DNA from 2 places in the Achromobacter sp. KK8 genome. Region 2 is predicted to be linked to the other one. Evidence: riboswitches for the same ligand, from Rfam matches in the RefSeq annotation. Region 2 holds a riboswitch; the other holds the start of a gene.
What was found. A riboswitch is a leader RNA that binds a small molecule or an ion and turns the genes downstream of it on or off. The one in region 2 is predicted to bind glycine.
Positions count from the first base shown of each region.

Region 1: linked by a shared signal. The riboswitch ahead of ACVN9Z_RS26305 (D-amino acid dehydrogenase) and the one ahead of gcvT (glycine cleavage system aminomethyltransferase GcvT) in region 2 are both predicted to bind glycine.

Region 1 covers NZ_CM135178.1:5,707,995-5,715,422, forward strand. Annotated here, with positions in the region: gene ACVN9Z_RS26280 (spinster family MFS transporter) at 1-434, opposite strand, end outside; gene ACVN9Z_RS26285 (AraC-like ligand-binding domain-containing protein) at 597-1,589, shown strand; gene ACVN9Z_RS26290 (NAD/NADP octopine/nopaline dehydrogenase family protein) at 1,780-2,877, shown strand; gene ACVN9Z_RS26295 (3-hydroxybutyryl-CoA dehydrogenase) at 2,880-3,893, shown strand; gene blaELC (ELC family class C beta-lactamase) at 3,921-5,147, opposite strand; glycine riboswitch at 5,285-5,376, shown strand; glycine riboswitch at 5,378-5,464, shown strand; gene ACVN9Z_RS26305 (D-amino acid dehydrogenase) at 5,509-6,738, shown strand; gene ACVN9Z_RS26310 (sulfite exporter TauE/SafE family protein) at 6,790-7,428, opposite strand, start outside.
Region 2 covers NZ_CM135178.1:808,691-816,118, forward strand. Annotated here, with positions in the region: gene gcvP (aminomethyl-transferring glycine dehydrogenase) at 1-929, opposite strand, end outside; gene gcvH (glycine cleavage system protein GcvH) at 1,022-1,399, opposite strand; gene gcvT (glycine cleavage system aminomethyltransferase GcvT) at 1,497-2,597, opposite strand; glycine riboswitch at 2,685-2,807, opposite strand; glycine riboswitch at 2,841-2,933, opposite strand; gene ACVN9Z_RS03750 (ZIP family metal transporter) at 3,003-3,896, opposite strand; gene ACVN9Z_RS03755 (superoxide dismutase) at 3,924-4,538, opposite strand; gene ACVN9Z_RS03760 (BaiN/RdsA family NAD(P)/FAD-dependent oxidoreductase) at 4,747-5,949, opposite strand; gene ACVN9Z_RS03765 (arginine/lysine/ornithine decarboxylase) at 5,967-7,428, opposite strand, start outside.

The sequences.
Region 1 (7,428 bases), 1.5 Mb from region 2:
GCGCGCCCGAGCTTGTGGCGCGGGAACATGTCGCTGAGCATCGAATACGTGGCCGGCGACAGCGCCGCCTCGCCCACCCCCACGCCGATGCGCGCCAGGAACATCTGGCCGAAGTTCTTCGACAGGCCGCAGGCGGCGGTCGCCAGGCTCCAGAAGGCCACGCCGATGGCGATGATGCGGGGCCGCGAATAGCGGTCGGCCAGCAGCGCGATGGGGATGCCCATGAAGGCGTAGAACAGCGAGAAGGCCAGCCCGTGCAGCAGGCTGAACTGGGTGTCCGAGAGCTGCAGGTCGCGCTTGATGGGTTCGATCATCAGGGCCAGGATCTGCCTGTCGACGAACGAAAATATGTACGCTAGCATGCAGATCAGGACGACATACCATTCATAGGCATAGCGTTTCTGCGCCGCGTCGGTTCCGGTATCGCCCGTCATGTTCTTCCCTTGTATCGCAATGGGATCGCGCCGGCCGCATCGAGGCGGTGGCGGCGTCCCGCTGTCTGGTTCGCCATTCCGATGGCTGCATCTGTTGTAGGCCTTTGCGCCGGCCGGCTCTATACCGGGCGCGCAACGGCTATTCCCGGGGCGCAGGAAAGCATGTTCCACGATACCTATCCGCTGCAACGCCATTGCCTGCTGGATTCGGGCAATCTTTCCGAGATCACCTACCAGGTCAGCCAGCACCTGTGGTCGCACCGCATGTGCGTGGCGCGCGGCGATCCCCTGCAATCGCGCCTGTATGGCGTGTTCTTCGGCAGCGCCGCGCTGTTCGACCTGCACTATGGCGCCGAGGTCGAGATCGACGCCGGCGACATCGCCCGCTACTACCTGGTGCGCGTCACGCTGCAAGGCGCCGGACAGGTCACGCTGGGCAAGCGCAGCGCGGCCCTGCGCGAAGGCGGCCTGACCATTTCGTCGCCCTCCGAGCGCAGCGTGCTGCGCATCGGCCCGGATTGCCGCAGCCTGATCCTGCGGGTCGAGCGGCAGGCGCTGGAACGCCAGCTGCAACAGTTGCTGGACCGTCCGCTGCGCCAGGCGCTGGTGTTCGACCTGGAGGCGGCGCCCGGTTCGGCCGGCCTGGCGGCGGTGCAGGAAACGCTGGACTACCTGTGCAGGCTGTACCAGCACCCCGCCATCGAAGGCGTGACGCAGACATTGGCGGCGGGCTTTTCCGACTACCTGGTCTCGCTGCTGCTGATGCAGCTGCCGCACAACTATTCCGAGGCGCTGCGCGCCGATCGGCGCCAGCCGCTGCCGCTGCACGTGCGGCGCGCGCGCGACTACATCGAAGACCACATCGACGCGCCCATCGCCCTGCCCGACCTGGCCGCGCATTGCGGCGTCTCGATCCGCACCTTGCAGAACGGCTTCACCCAGTTCCTGCAGCAGAGCCCCAGCGACTACCTGCGCAACCGCCGCCTGGCGCTGGCGCACGCGGCGCTGGGCAACGCCGGCGACGGCGACAGCGTCACCGACATCCTGCTGCGCTGCGGCGTGACCAGCTTCGGCCATTTCGCCACGCACTACCGCAAGCGCTACGGCTGCCTGCCGTCCGACACGCTCCGGCAGGGCCGCGCCCGCGCCTGTTGAAGGGCGGCGCGCGAGGTCTGTTCAAGCGCGGGGCGCCAGGCCCATTGCGGTGGCGGGTCGCGCCTGCCGACGCAGCGGGCCGCGCCCCGCCGCGCATTCCCTTGCCGATTCCGTATTCCGCTTGCGCCTGCGGCGCAGTCCGCCGTGCCGGCCATCGCTAGGATCGAAGCTCTCACGAAGGAGCTCGATCATGCGCATCGGCGTTATTGGAGGCGGCCACGGCTGCTACGCGGCGGCCGCCGACCTGGCGGAAAAAGGACATCGGGTGCGCCTGTGGCGCCGCGACGCGGCGGCGTTCGACAGCCCGCGCCGCGCCGGCGCCCTGGAAGTCACCGACTATCGCGGCACCCGCCGTATCGCCCTGGGCGAGGCGCCCGGCCAGATCGAGCTGACGGCCGACCTGGCCGCCGCCGCCGCGGGCGCGCAACTGCTGGTGATTCCGCTGCCGTCCACCTCGCATGCGGCGCTGGCGCCCGAGCTGGCGCCGCACCTGCGCGACGGCCAGGTGGTGTTCCTGCCGCCCGGCACCTTCGGCAGCTATCTGTTTGCCCGCGCCCTGCGCCAGGCCGGCAACCCGGCCGAGGTCGCCTTTGCCGAGACCGGCACCCTGCCCTATCTGGCGCGCAAGCACGGCGACCGCGTCGTCATCAGCGCCTACGCCACGCGCCTGCCCACCGGCGTGTTCCCTAGTCGCCTGGCCGGCTCCGCGCTGGCAACGCTGGCGCAGGCCTATCCGAGCGTCGAACCGATCGAGGACGCCCTGTCCGGGGCGCTGATGAACGCCGGCCCGGTGATCCACCCGCCGCTGATCCTGATGAACGCCGGTCCGCTCGAACACTTCGAACGCTGGGACATCCACAACGAGGGCACGCAGCCGTCGATCCGCCGCGTGACCGACGCGCTGGACGCCGAACGCATCGCCATCCGCGCCGCGCTGGGCTACGCCGCGCCGCATTTTCCGCTGGCCGACCACTATGCCAGCGAGGGCGACGAATGGATGTATGGCCGCGGCGCCCACGGCAAGCTGACCGACAGCGGCGACTGGCGCGAAACCATCGACCTGGGCACGCACCGCTACATGCTGGAAGACACGCGCCTGGGCCTGTCGTTCCTGGTGTCGACCGGCCGCTGGGCCGGCGTGCCCACGCCGGTGGCGCAGGGCCTGTTGAGCGTGGCCTCGGCCGTGACCGGCCGCGACCTGTACGCCGAAGGCCGCACGCTGGAGGCGCTGGGGCTGGACGCCCTGTCGCGCGCCGACATGGTCGCGCTGCTCGCGCAAGGATGCTGACCATGGAACGGACCTTGTGCGTGGTCGGCGCCGGCCGCATGGGCATGGGCATCGCCCTGTCATACATCCATGCCGGACTGGACGTTACGCTGATCGACATCAAGCCGCGCGCGCGCGGCGAGCGCGCCGAAACCTTCGCCCGCGTGCTGGGCGGCCTGCGGCGCGAACTGGGCACGCTCGTGCGGTTGGGCCTGCTGGACGAGGCCCAGGCCGACACCGCGCTGGGCCGCGTGCGCCTGGTGGCGCGCGAGGACGCCCTGGCCGACCTGGCCCGCGCCCGCGTGGTGTTCGAGGCGGTGCCCGAGCAACTGGACATCAAGCGCGACACCTTCGACTGGCTCGGCGAGGCCTGCGCGCCGGACAGCGTCATCGCCTCCACCACCTCGACCTTCCTGGTCACCGAACTGGCCGACATGGTGCGCGCGCCCGGCCGCTTCCTGAACGCGCACTGGCTCAATCCCGCCTACCTGATCCCGCTGGTGGAGGTGAGCCCCGGCCCGCGGACCAGCGACGCGGCGTTGCAGGACCTGCTGGCGGTGCTGCGCCTGGCCGGCAAGACGCCGGTGCGGTGCGCGCCCGCCGCCGGCTACATCGTGCCGCGCATCCAGGCGCTGGCCATGAACGAGGCGGCCCGCATGGTCGAGGAAGGCGTGGCCAGCGCCGAGGACATCGACACCGCCGTGCGGCTGGGCTTCGGCCTGCGCTTCTCGGTGCTGGGCCTGCTGGAGTTCATCGACTGGGGCGGCGGCGACATCCTCTACTACGCCTCGCGCTACCTGTCCGGCGCGCTCGATGCGCGCTTCGCGGCCCCGGCCATCATCGAACGCAACATGGAACAGGGGCGCAACGGCCTGCGCGAAGGGCAAGGCTTCTACGACTATGGCGGCATGGATGTCGAAGCGTACAAGCTGCGGCGGCTGGGCGAGTTGTGCGCGCGGCTGGAGATCATGGGGTTGCTGCCGAGGTTCGATGGCGCCAGGGCGGCCGGCCAGGCGCCCCCTGCGGCCCGATCCTGAAGGCCGCCGCGCGCCGGGCGGCGGCATTCACGGCGCCAGCGCCTCGAGCACCCGCAGCGCCAACCGCACCCGCGCCTCGTTGGGATAGTTGCGGTTGGCCAGGATCACGATGCCGAGCTTGCGCGACGGCACGAACGCCACGTAGGCGCCAAAGCCGTTGGTGGCGCCGGTCTTGTTGACCCACACCGCCTGCTGCGGCGCCAGCGGCGGTTGCTGGGCCTTGACCGGCAGGGTCTCGAACGCGACCTGGGCGGAGTTGCCGCGCACCAGGTCGTCCACCGACACCGGGTAGCGATACTGTTCCCAGATCAGGTCCTGCGTCATCGCGCCCAACTGGTAATAGCCGGTGTGGGTCTCGGCGATGGCGCGCTGCAGCGTGGCGTCGACCGGCGCGGCGCCCAGGTTGATCTCGATGAAACGCAGCATGTCGCGGGCGCTGGACTTCACGCCGTAGGCCTCGTCGGCCAGCACGCCCGGGTTCAGGCGCACCGGCGCGTCCTGCTTGTCGTAGCCCTGGGCGTAGTCGGGCATCTTGCGCGGCGGCACTTCCAGCCAGGTGTCGCGCAGGCCCAGCTTGGGAAACAGCTGCTGCTCCATCGCCGCCACGTAGGACTCGCCCAGCGCGCGCGCCGCCACCACGCCCAGCATGCCGATGCTAGGGTTGGCATAGGTGCGCTTCGTGCCGGGCGCATACCGCGGGGTCCAGGCCTTGAGGTAGTCCATCAGTTGCGCCGTGTTCTGGACCGCGTCCGGCACCTGCAAGGGAAAGCCGCCGGCGGTGTGCGTGGCCAGGTTCACCAGCGTCAGCTTGGCGAATTCGCTGCCCTGCAGCTCGGGCACCCACTTGGCCGGACTGTCGGCCAGCGACAGGCGGCCCGTGGCCTGCGCGTAGGCGGCCAGCGTGACGGTGAAGGTCTTGCTGATCGAACCCAGTTCGAACAGGGTGTCGCTGGAAACGGCGCGGCGCGGCTGGCGCAAGGCGTCGCCATAGTTGAAGAAGCGCTGCTCGCCGTTGTGGCTGACGCCGATGGCCATGCCGTCGATGCCGTATTGGCGCATGACCTCGGCCACCGCGGCGTCGACGGCGGCGGTGGCGCGATCGGCCTTGGCGGGCGTGGATGCGGAGGCCGATGCCGTGGCTGCCTTGGCGGCGGGCGCTTGCGCAACGGCCGGGCTGGCCGAGGCGGTGCCGGCCAGGGCCAGCGCCAACGTCGTGGATAGCAGGGAAATACGGAACATTGCCGGAGCGCGCATGCGGGATCGTCCTTTCGTTTTCTGACCGGCGCGTGCCGCGCGGGTTGGCGCCCAGTGTAGAGCCTATCCGCCTCCTTCCTGGTATTAACCCTGAGTCCCGCTCGCGGCAGATTTTGGCTATTCTCACTGCGTCGATTCAAAACCCCGCAGAAGAGTCCCGTCCCCCGTGGCGGGCGCCGACGGAGCAACCGCCCCGGAAACTCTCAGGCAACAGGACTGCGCGGTCTAGACAATCTGGAGAGAGGCGCCTGGCGCCCACCGAAGGGGAACCCGCGCCCTCGCGCCCGGGTGAAGCTCTCAGGTACAGAGACAGATGGGGTGCCGCGATCATCGGATCGTGGCCACGCCATCTGGAGCCATCATGCCCCGCATCGCCATCATCGGCGCCGGTATCACCGGCGTCACGTCCGCCTACGCCTTGAGCAAACTGGGCTACGACGTCACCGTCTACGACCGTCAGCGCTATCCCGCCATGGAGACGTCCTACGCCAACGGCGGCCAGTTGTCCGCCAGCAATGCCGAAGTCTGGAACAGCGCCGCCACCATCCTGAAAGGCCTGCGCTGGCTCGGCCGCCACGACGCGCCGCTGCTGCTCAATCCGCGTCCGAGCTGGCACAAGTATTCATGGCTGGCCCAGTTCATGGGGCAGATCCGCAACTATCGCCAGAACACCATCGCCACCACGCGCATGGCGATCGAGGCGCGCCAGCACCTGTACGCCATGGCCGAGGAGGAAGGCATCGATTTCGACCTGGAGCGCCGCGGCATCCTGCACATCTACCACGATGCCGCCAGCTTCGAGACCGCGCGCCGCGCCAACGCGCTGCTGCGCGAAGGCGGGCTGGAGCGGCACGCGGTCACGCCGGAGGAAATCCGCGGCATCGAGCCGACGCTGCAAACGCCCTGCCACGGCGGCTTCTACACGCCGTCCGATGCCACCGGCGACATCCACAAGTTCACCAGCGGCCTGGCGCGGGCCTGCGCGCGCCGCGGCGTGCGCTTCGAACAGGATGCCGACATCCGCGCCATCAGCCGCGACGGCCTGCCCTACGTGCTGGACCTGGCGCGCGAGGACGGCACGCGGCGCGAACAGCACGAGACCGACGCCATCGTGGTCTGCGCCGGCGCCGCCAGCCGCCAGTTCGCGCGGCAATTGGGCGACAGGCTGAACATCTATCCGGTCAAGGGCTATTCGATCAGCGTGCACCTGGACGACGCCGCCAGCCAGGCCGCCGCGCCCAGCGTGAGCCTGCTGGACGAGGCCGCCAAGATCGTCACCAGCCGCCTGGGCGACCGTTTCCGCGTGGCCGGCACGGCCGAGTTCAACGGCTTCAACCTGGACATCCGCGCCGAACGCATCCAGCCGCTGGTGGACTGGACCCGCCGCCACTTTCCCGGCGTGCGCACGGCGCGCGTGGTGCCCTGGTGCGGGTTGCGGCCGATGATGCCCGACATGATGCCGCGCGTCGGCCCCGGCAAGCGGCCCGGCGTGTTCTACAACACCGGCCATGGGCACCTGGGCTGGACGCTGTCGGCGGCCACGGCGCAGATGCTGGCGGCGAGCGTGCGGGAAGGAGTGGGACTGTCGTGAAGCCATTGCGGCAGAGCACAGGCCGGGAGCGGGCCGGACGCGGATCGGCCCTCAATACCCCAGCAGCCGCGGCACCGAGGAGGCCAGCAGTGTCAGTCCCGAGCAGGTCAGCAGCCCCAGCACCAGGCGGCGGAACGCGACTTCCGATATGCCGATGTACAGGCGCGTGCCCAGCAGCGTGGGGATCAGCATGGCCGGCGCCACCACGGCGAACATGGGCGCCATGTCGCGCGTGACGATGCCCGTGGCCAGGTAGGTGGCCATGGTCACGGCCAGCATCGACAGATTGAAATTCTGGATCACGGCGCGCTGCGTGTCCTTGCCGAAACCGCGCAGCGTGCACCACAGCGTCGGCACGCTGCCGGCGAAGCCGCCGATGCCGCCCATCACGCCGCCCACCAGCCCGACCGCGCCGTCCCCCCAGCGATTGCCGCCGATGCGCGGCAGGCGCTGCGCCATCAGCATGACCGGACACCACAGCGCCAGCAGCGCGCCCAGCACCGCCTTGAACCAGTCCATGTCCAGGTGCGGCAGGATCAGGACGCCCAGCGGAATACCCGCCAGGCCACCGAGCAGGAAGGGCCACAGCAAGGGCCAGTTGAAGCCGCGCCGCACCGAGAATACCGCCAGCAGCTGGCCGGTGAGCGCGCCGAACACGGCCAGCGCCGCCGCCAGCCGCGGATCCAGCAC
Region 2 (7,428 bases):
AGGCGCATCGCCGGGTTGCCCTGGGCGTCCTTGGACACACCGACCAGGCGGCCGGCCATGTTGCGCTTGAAGGCGTCCTTGCAAGCCATGAAGCCGGCGTGCGGGCCACCGAAACCGAAAGGCACGCCGAAGCGCTGGGCCGAACCGATGGCGATGTCCGCGCCCCACTCGCCCGGCGCGGCCAGCAGCGCCAGCGCCAGCAGGTCGGTGGCCACGGCCACCACCGCGCCTTGCGCGTGGGCGGTTTCGGCCAGCTTGCGGTAATCAGCCACCGAACCGGTGCTGTGCGGGTACTGCAGCAGCACGCCGAAGCATTCCGGCAGGCCTTCGGCCTCGTCGCCGACGGCGATCTCGATGTCCAGGCCCTCGGCGCGCGTGCGCACGACTTCGATGGTCTGCGGATGCACGTGGCGCGAGATGAAGAACACCGGGCTTTGCGACTTGGCGCTGCGGCGCGCCAGCGTCATGGCTTCGGCGGCGGCGGTGCTTTCATCGAGCAGCGAGGCGTTGGAGATGTCCAGCCCGGTCAGGTCGGCGACCATGGTCTGGTAGTTCAGCAGGGCCTCCAGGCGGCCCTGCGAGATCTCGGGCTGGTACGGCGTGTAGGCCGTGTACCAGGCGGGATTCTCGAGAATGTTGCGCAACACCACGTTGGGCGTCTGCGTGCCGTAGTAACCCTGGCCGATGTAGTTGCGAAAGACCTTGTTGCGGCCGGCGATCTGCTTCAACTCGGCCAGCACGTCGGCTTCGCTGCGCGACGGCGGCAGCGCCAGCGGCGCCTGGCTGCGGATCTTGGGTGGCACGACTTCTTCGATCAGGGCGTCCAGGCTGGGGCTGCCGATGGCGGCAAGCATGGCGGCCTGGTCGGCGTCGGAGGGGCCGATGTGGCGGGGGATGAAGTCGGTGTGGGTGTCTAGGGCGCGCGACATGGGGGGATCTCGAGATGGCGGTGTCGTCGGGAAGGACGGACGGTGATGCATGGACGGGCGGCGGCGCCAGCGCCGCGCCCGCCCTGGCCGGCTTAGCCGTTGGCCACGGCTTCGTAGCCGGCGGCGTCCAGCAGCTTGTCGGCATCGGCGGCGTTGACCGGCTTGATCTTGAAGATCCAGGCGGTGAAGGCCGATTCGTTGATCAGGTTGGGGTTGCTTTCCAGCTCGTCGTTGAACGCGACGATTTCGCCGGCCACGGGCGCGTAGATGTCGGAGGCGGCCTTGACCGACTCGACCACGCCGGCGGTCTCGCCCGCGTTCAGCTTGGCGCCGACCTTGACGTCGCCGACGAAGACCAGGTCACCCAGCTGGTCCTGGGCGGTATCGGTGATGCCGACGACGAACACGTCGCCTTCGGCTTTGACCCATTCATGGGACTCGGTGTACTTGCGATCGGTGGGCAGACTCATGGGAACTCCTGGGGGATTCGGATAAGGAAATGGTGTTGCGCGCCTCGCGCCGGCGGCCGCGCCCCGCAGGGCCGGCCACCGGCGTGAAGCTTCGAGTTTACGAGTGTTCGACGGCTTTGCCGTTACGGACAAACGGCAGCTTGCAGACCAGGGCGGGCACCCACTTGCCGCGGATGTCGACCTCGACCGTGTCGCCCGCGACCACGCCTTGCGGCAGGCGGGCAAAGCCGATCGAAACGCCCAGCGTCGGCGACATGGTGCCGCTGGTGAGTTCGCCCACGCCGTGCGCGGTGCGCACCGCCATGTGGGCGCGCATCACGCCGCGTTCCTGCAGCTTCAGGCCGACGAAGGCGGCGGGCGTGGCGAACTGCTCCAGCGCGTCGCGGCCGATGAAGCGGCGCTCGGGGTTCTTCAGGGACACCGTCCAGGTCAGCGCGGCTTCGCCGGGCTGGGTCAGTTCGTCCATGTCCTGGCCATACAGGTTCATGCCGGCTTCCAGGCGCAGCGTGTCGCGCGCGCCCAGGCCCGCCGGGCGCACGCCCTGGGCCGCCAGGTCGCGCCACAGTTGCACCGCCTCGGCGGCGGGCAGCACGATTTCAAAGCCGTCTTCGCCGGTGTAGCCGGTGCGCGCCACCAGCGTGTCGTCACCGACGCGCGCGGCCACGAACGAGGTCAGCGGCTCGCTGGCAGCCTGCCAGGCCGGGCGCGCGGCCCAGACCTTGGCGCGGGCGTTGGGGCCCTGCACGGCGATCATGGCCAGGTCGCGGCGCGGCGTGATGGTGACGTCGAACTTGCCGGCCTGCTTGACGCGCTGCATCCAGGCCATGTCCTTGTCGGCGGTGCCGGCGTTGACCACCACGCGCCATTCGTCGAGCGCGAAGAAGTACACGATCAGGTCGTCGATGACGCCGCCCTGCGGGTTCAGCATGCAGGTGTAGAGCGCCTTGCCCGGTACGGTCAGCTTGGCGACGTCGTTGGCCACCAGGCGTTGCAGGAAGGCGTAGGCGTCGGGGCCGGTGACGTCGGCGTTGAGCATGTGCGAAACGTCGAACATGCCGGCGTCCTGGCGCACCGCGTGGTGCTCTTCCAGTTGCGAGCCGTAGGCCAGGGGCATATCCCAGCCGCCGAAATCGACCATGCGGGCGCCGGAGGCGATATGTTCTTCGGCCAGCGGGGTGCGTTTGAGGGTTGCGGACATGCGCGGGTACTCCGGAGCGGCAGCGGTGCCAGGGTTACGGAATGCCGCTGGCGGACAGACGGAAAACGCCCGCGCAACGGCTGAATCTTCCGCCCCTCTGTCCTTTTGCCTGAGAGTTGCCCCGCGTGGCGGGTTTGCACCTTCGGCGCCTGGGCTGCTCGCTATGTCCCTGATTGGGCAGCGGCGCCAGGTCTCTCCAGAGTGCTGCTTTGCCGAGTCCGCGCGGTGAAAACCGGGACAGGGCAAGCATGCGCGGTATGGGATACCTGAGCGATTCCGGGCGAATTGCGCCTTCGGCGGCAGCCGCGAACGGCCGCTCTCTCCCGCAACATGCGTGACAGCGCCGAAAGCATACCGCGAAACGCGGTTCCGTTGTTGATCCGCGATCGCCGCCCGGGCGCCGCTTCAGCCCAGCGCCGTGTCCAGCAGCATCATCAGCACGAAGCCCAGCATCAGCCCGCAGGTGGCGTAGACCTCGTGCCCCTTGCGGTGCGATTCGGGGATGATTTCGTGGCTGATCACGAACAACATGGCGCCGGCGGCAAAGCCCAAGCCCCACGGCAGCAGCGCCGCCGACCAGCCCACCACGGCCGCGCCCAGCACCGCGCCCACCGGCTCGACCAGGCCCGACAGCATGCCCAGCGCCACCGCGAACGCGCGCTTGTAGCCCGCGGCGATCAACGCCACGGCCACCACCAGGCCCTCGGGGATGTCCTGGATGGCGATGCCGGTGGCCAGCGCCGTGCCGCGCACCGGATCGTTGCCGGCATAACCGACGCCGATGGCCAGGCCTTCGGGCAGGTTGTGCAGGGTGATGGCGAAGACGAACAGCCAGGTTCGGCGCAGCCGGTGGGCCTCGATGCCTTCGCGACCCTTGATGAAATGCTCATGGGGCAGCAACCGGTCCATCAGCAACAGCGCCGCCGCCCCCAGCAGGATGGCGGCGCCCACCGTCAGGCCGGCGCCCCACGGCCCCGCGCCCTGCGCCTCGGCCGCCGCGATGCCCGGCGCCACCAGCGAGAAGGCGCTGGCGGCCAGCATCACGCCGGCGCCGAAGCCGAACATGCTGTCCTGCATCTTCTGCGGGATGGTGCGCGCGAACAGGATCGGCAGCGTGCCCGCCGCGGTGGCGCCCGCGGCGACCATGCCGCCCAGCAGGGCGTCGGCCACGTGCGGCGCGTGGTCGTTGAAATAGACCCACATCTGGTGCAGGCCCAGGCAGGCGACCAGCACCGCCAGCGTCCAGACACTGACGCTGGTGGCCGCGGGCCGGATGCGATGACGGCTGAAGGTATTCATGGACCGCTGCCCCCGCGCAATGCCGGCTCAGCCCACGGCGGCGGCGTAGCGGCGCGCCACCTCGGGCCAATCGATCACATTGTAGAAGGCGCCGATGTATTCCGGGCGGCGGTTCTGGTACTTGAGATAGTAGGCGTGTTCCCACACGTCCAGGCCCAGGATCGGCGTGTTGCCCTGCATCAGCGGGCTGTCCTGGTTGGCGCTGCTTTCCACCGCCAGCTTGCCGGCGGGCGTCACGCTGAGCCAGGCCCAGCCGCTGCCGAAGCGCGTCAGCGCCGCCTTGGTGAAGGCTTCGCGGAAGGCGGCGTGTCCGCCCAGTTCGGTGTCGATGGCGCGGGCCAGCGCGCCGTCGGGCTCGCCCCCGCCCCGTGGCGACATGACCGACCAGAACAGGCTGTGGTTGGCGTGGCCGCCGCCGTTGTTGCGCACCGCGCCACGGACGGCTTCGGGAAGTTGGTCGATGCGCGCCACCAGGGCCTCGACCGGCTCGTCGGTGGCGATGCCGGCGCCTTCGAGCGCGGCGTTCAGGTTGTTGACGTAGGTCTGGTGGTGCTTGCTGTGATGGATTTCCATCGTCAGCGCGTCGATGTGCGGTTCGAGCGCGTCATAGGCGTAAGGCAGGGGCGGCAAGGTATAGGCCAAGGCGGTCTCCATCAGGCGGCGCCACCGGATGCGGCACAGCTGAATTTGTGAAATACAAATGATAGGTATTTTTATTTGATATCACAACGACAACGTTGCAATGCCCGTCATGCAGTCAGGCTATGGGCCGGACAGGCCTTGGCGGGCAGCACGAAGCGTGCCCGCGCCCGACGGACGGGAAAAGCGTTGGATCAAGCGCCAGGAACGCCTAGAGCGCCTTGCCGCAGGCCACGCCCGAGGCCCAGGCCCACTGGAAGTTGTAGCCGCCCAGCCAGCCGGTGACGTCCACGGTCTCGCCGATGAAGTACAGGCCGGGGGTGGTGCGGGCCTGCATCGATTTCTGGTCCAGGCCGCGCGTATCGACGCCGCCGCGCATGACCTCGGCCTTCTTGTAGCCGGCGGTGCCGCTGGGCACCAGCGTCCATTGGTGGATGTCCTGCGCCAGGGCGCGCAGGGTCTTGTCGGGCGCGTCGGCCAGGCGCAAGGCCGCCAGGCCCGGCTTGCCGCCCTGCTCGGCCAGCTGCAGCCAGCGGTCGGCCAGGCGCTTGGGCCACAGGCCGGCCAGCACCGTATGCAATTGCTGCCGGTTGCCGGACTTGGCCGCCAGCAGTTCGGCCGCCAGGTCGCGCCCCGGCGCCAGGTCGATGACGATGGGCTCGCCCGGTTTCCAGAAGCTGGAGATCTGCAGGATGGCCGGACCCGACAACCCGCGATGGGTGAACAGCAGGTCTTCCAGGAATTCCCCCCGGGCCTTGCCCTGCCCCGTCGCCAGGCTGACCTCCAGCGCCACGCCGGACAGCTCCGCCAGCGGCTGCCAGTGCGCCGCGTCGAAGGTCAGCGGCACCAGCGCCGGCCGCGGCTCGACCACCTTCAGGCCGAACTGGCGCGCCAGCTTCAGGCCGAAGTCGGTGGCGCCCAACTGCGGGATCGCCATGCCGCCCGTGGCCACCACCAGCTTGGCCGCGCGGATCGCGCCCTGGCTGGTGCGCAGCTCGAAGCCCGCCTCGCCATGCGCCACCTCGGCCACCTGGCAGCCCATGCGCCACTGTACGCCGCCGGCATCGCATTCGGCGCGCAGCATCTCGATGATGGATTCGCTGGAATCGTCGCAGAACAGCTGGCCGCGATGCTTCTCGTGCCAGGCGATGCGGTGGCGCTTGAGCAGCGCCAGGAAGTCCTGCGGGGTGTAGCCCGACAACGCCGAGCGGCAGAAATGCGGGTTGTCGGAGAGGAAATTGGCGGGTCCCGCGCCGATGTTGGTGAAGTTGCAACGGCCGCCGCCCGAGATACGGATCTTCTCGGCCAGGCGCTCGGCGTGGTCCACCAGCACCACGCGCAAGCCGCGCTGGCCGGCGACCGCGGCACACATCATGCCGGCGGCGCCGGCACCGAGGACGGCGACATCGAACATCGGGACTCCGGACCTGATCAGTCTTCGATCAGGCAATCAACGTAGTAGCGCTTCTCGCCGTCCGGCCCCACTTCGTCGGCCAGGCCGTGGATGTAGGTTTCGAAGCCGGGGAAGCGTTCGTTGAACTCGCGCGCGAACTGCAGGTACTGGACGATGGTGCGGTTGAAGCGTTCGCCCGGGATCAGCAGCGGGATGCCCGGAGGATACGGCGTCAGCAGCACGCCGGTGACGCGGCCTTCGAGTTGGTCGATGTCGACACGCTCGACCTCGCGGTGCGCCATGCGGGCGAAGGCGTCGGACGGCTTGAGCGCCGGCACCATGTCGCTCAGGTACATCTCGGTGGTCAGGCGGGCCACGTCGCGCTCGCGGTAGGCTTCGTGGATCTGCTGGCACAGGTCGCGCAGGCCCATGCGCTCGTAGCGGCGATGGTCGCGGCAGAATTCCGGCAGGATGCGCCACAGCGGCTGGTTGCGGTCGTAGTCGTCCTTGAACTGCTGCAGCGCGGTCAGCAGCGTGTTCCAGCGGCCCTTGGTGATGCCGATGGTGAACAGGATGAAGAACGAATACAGGCCGGTCTTCTCGACCACCACGCCGTGCTCGGTCAGGTACTTGGAGACCAGCGCGGCGGGAATGCCGGTTTCGCCGAAGCTGCCCGACATGTCCAGCCCCGGCGTGATGACCGTGGCCTTGATCGGGTCCAGCATGTTGAAGCCTTCGGCCAGGTCGCCGAAGCCGTGCCAGTGGTCGTTCGACTCCAGGATCCACTCGTCGCGGTTGCCGATGCCTTCGGACACCAGGCGGTTCGGGCCCCAGACCTTGAACCACCAGTCGTTCTTGCCGAACTCGGATTCCACCTTGCGCATGGCGCGGCGGAAATCCATGGCTTCGCGGATGCTTTCCTCGACCAGCGCGGTGCCGCCCGGCGGCTCCATCATGGCCGCGGCCACGTCGCACGACGCGATGATCGCGTACTGCGGCGAGGTCGACGTGTGCATCAGGTAGGCTTCGTTGAAGACGTTGCGGTCCAGCTTGCGGGTCTCGGATTCCTGCACGATGATCTGCGAGGCCTGCGAGATGCCGGCCAGCAGCTTGTGCGTGGAGTGGGTCGCGAACACCATCGCGTCCTTGCTGCGCGGACGGTCCTGGCCGATCGCGTGCATGTCCTGGTAGAACTCGTGGAACGACGCGTGCGGCAGCCAGGCTTCGTCAAAGTGCAGCGTGTCGACGTAGCTGCCCAGTTCCTTCTTGATCATCTCGACGTTGTAGATCACGCCGTCGTAGGTGCTCTGCGTGAGCGTCAGGATGCGTGGGTTCTTGTTCACGGCTTCGCGCGCGAACGGGTTGGCCTCGATCTTCTTGCGGATGCTGTCCGGGTGGAACTCTTCCAGCGGGATCGGGCCGATGATGCCCAGGTGGTTGCGCGTCGGGCGCAGGAACACCGGGATCGCGCCCGTCATGGTGATGGCATGCAGGATCGAC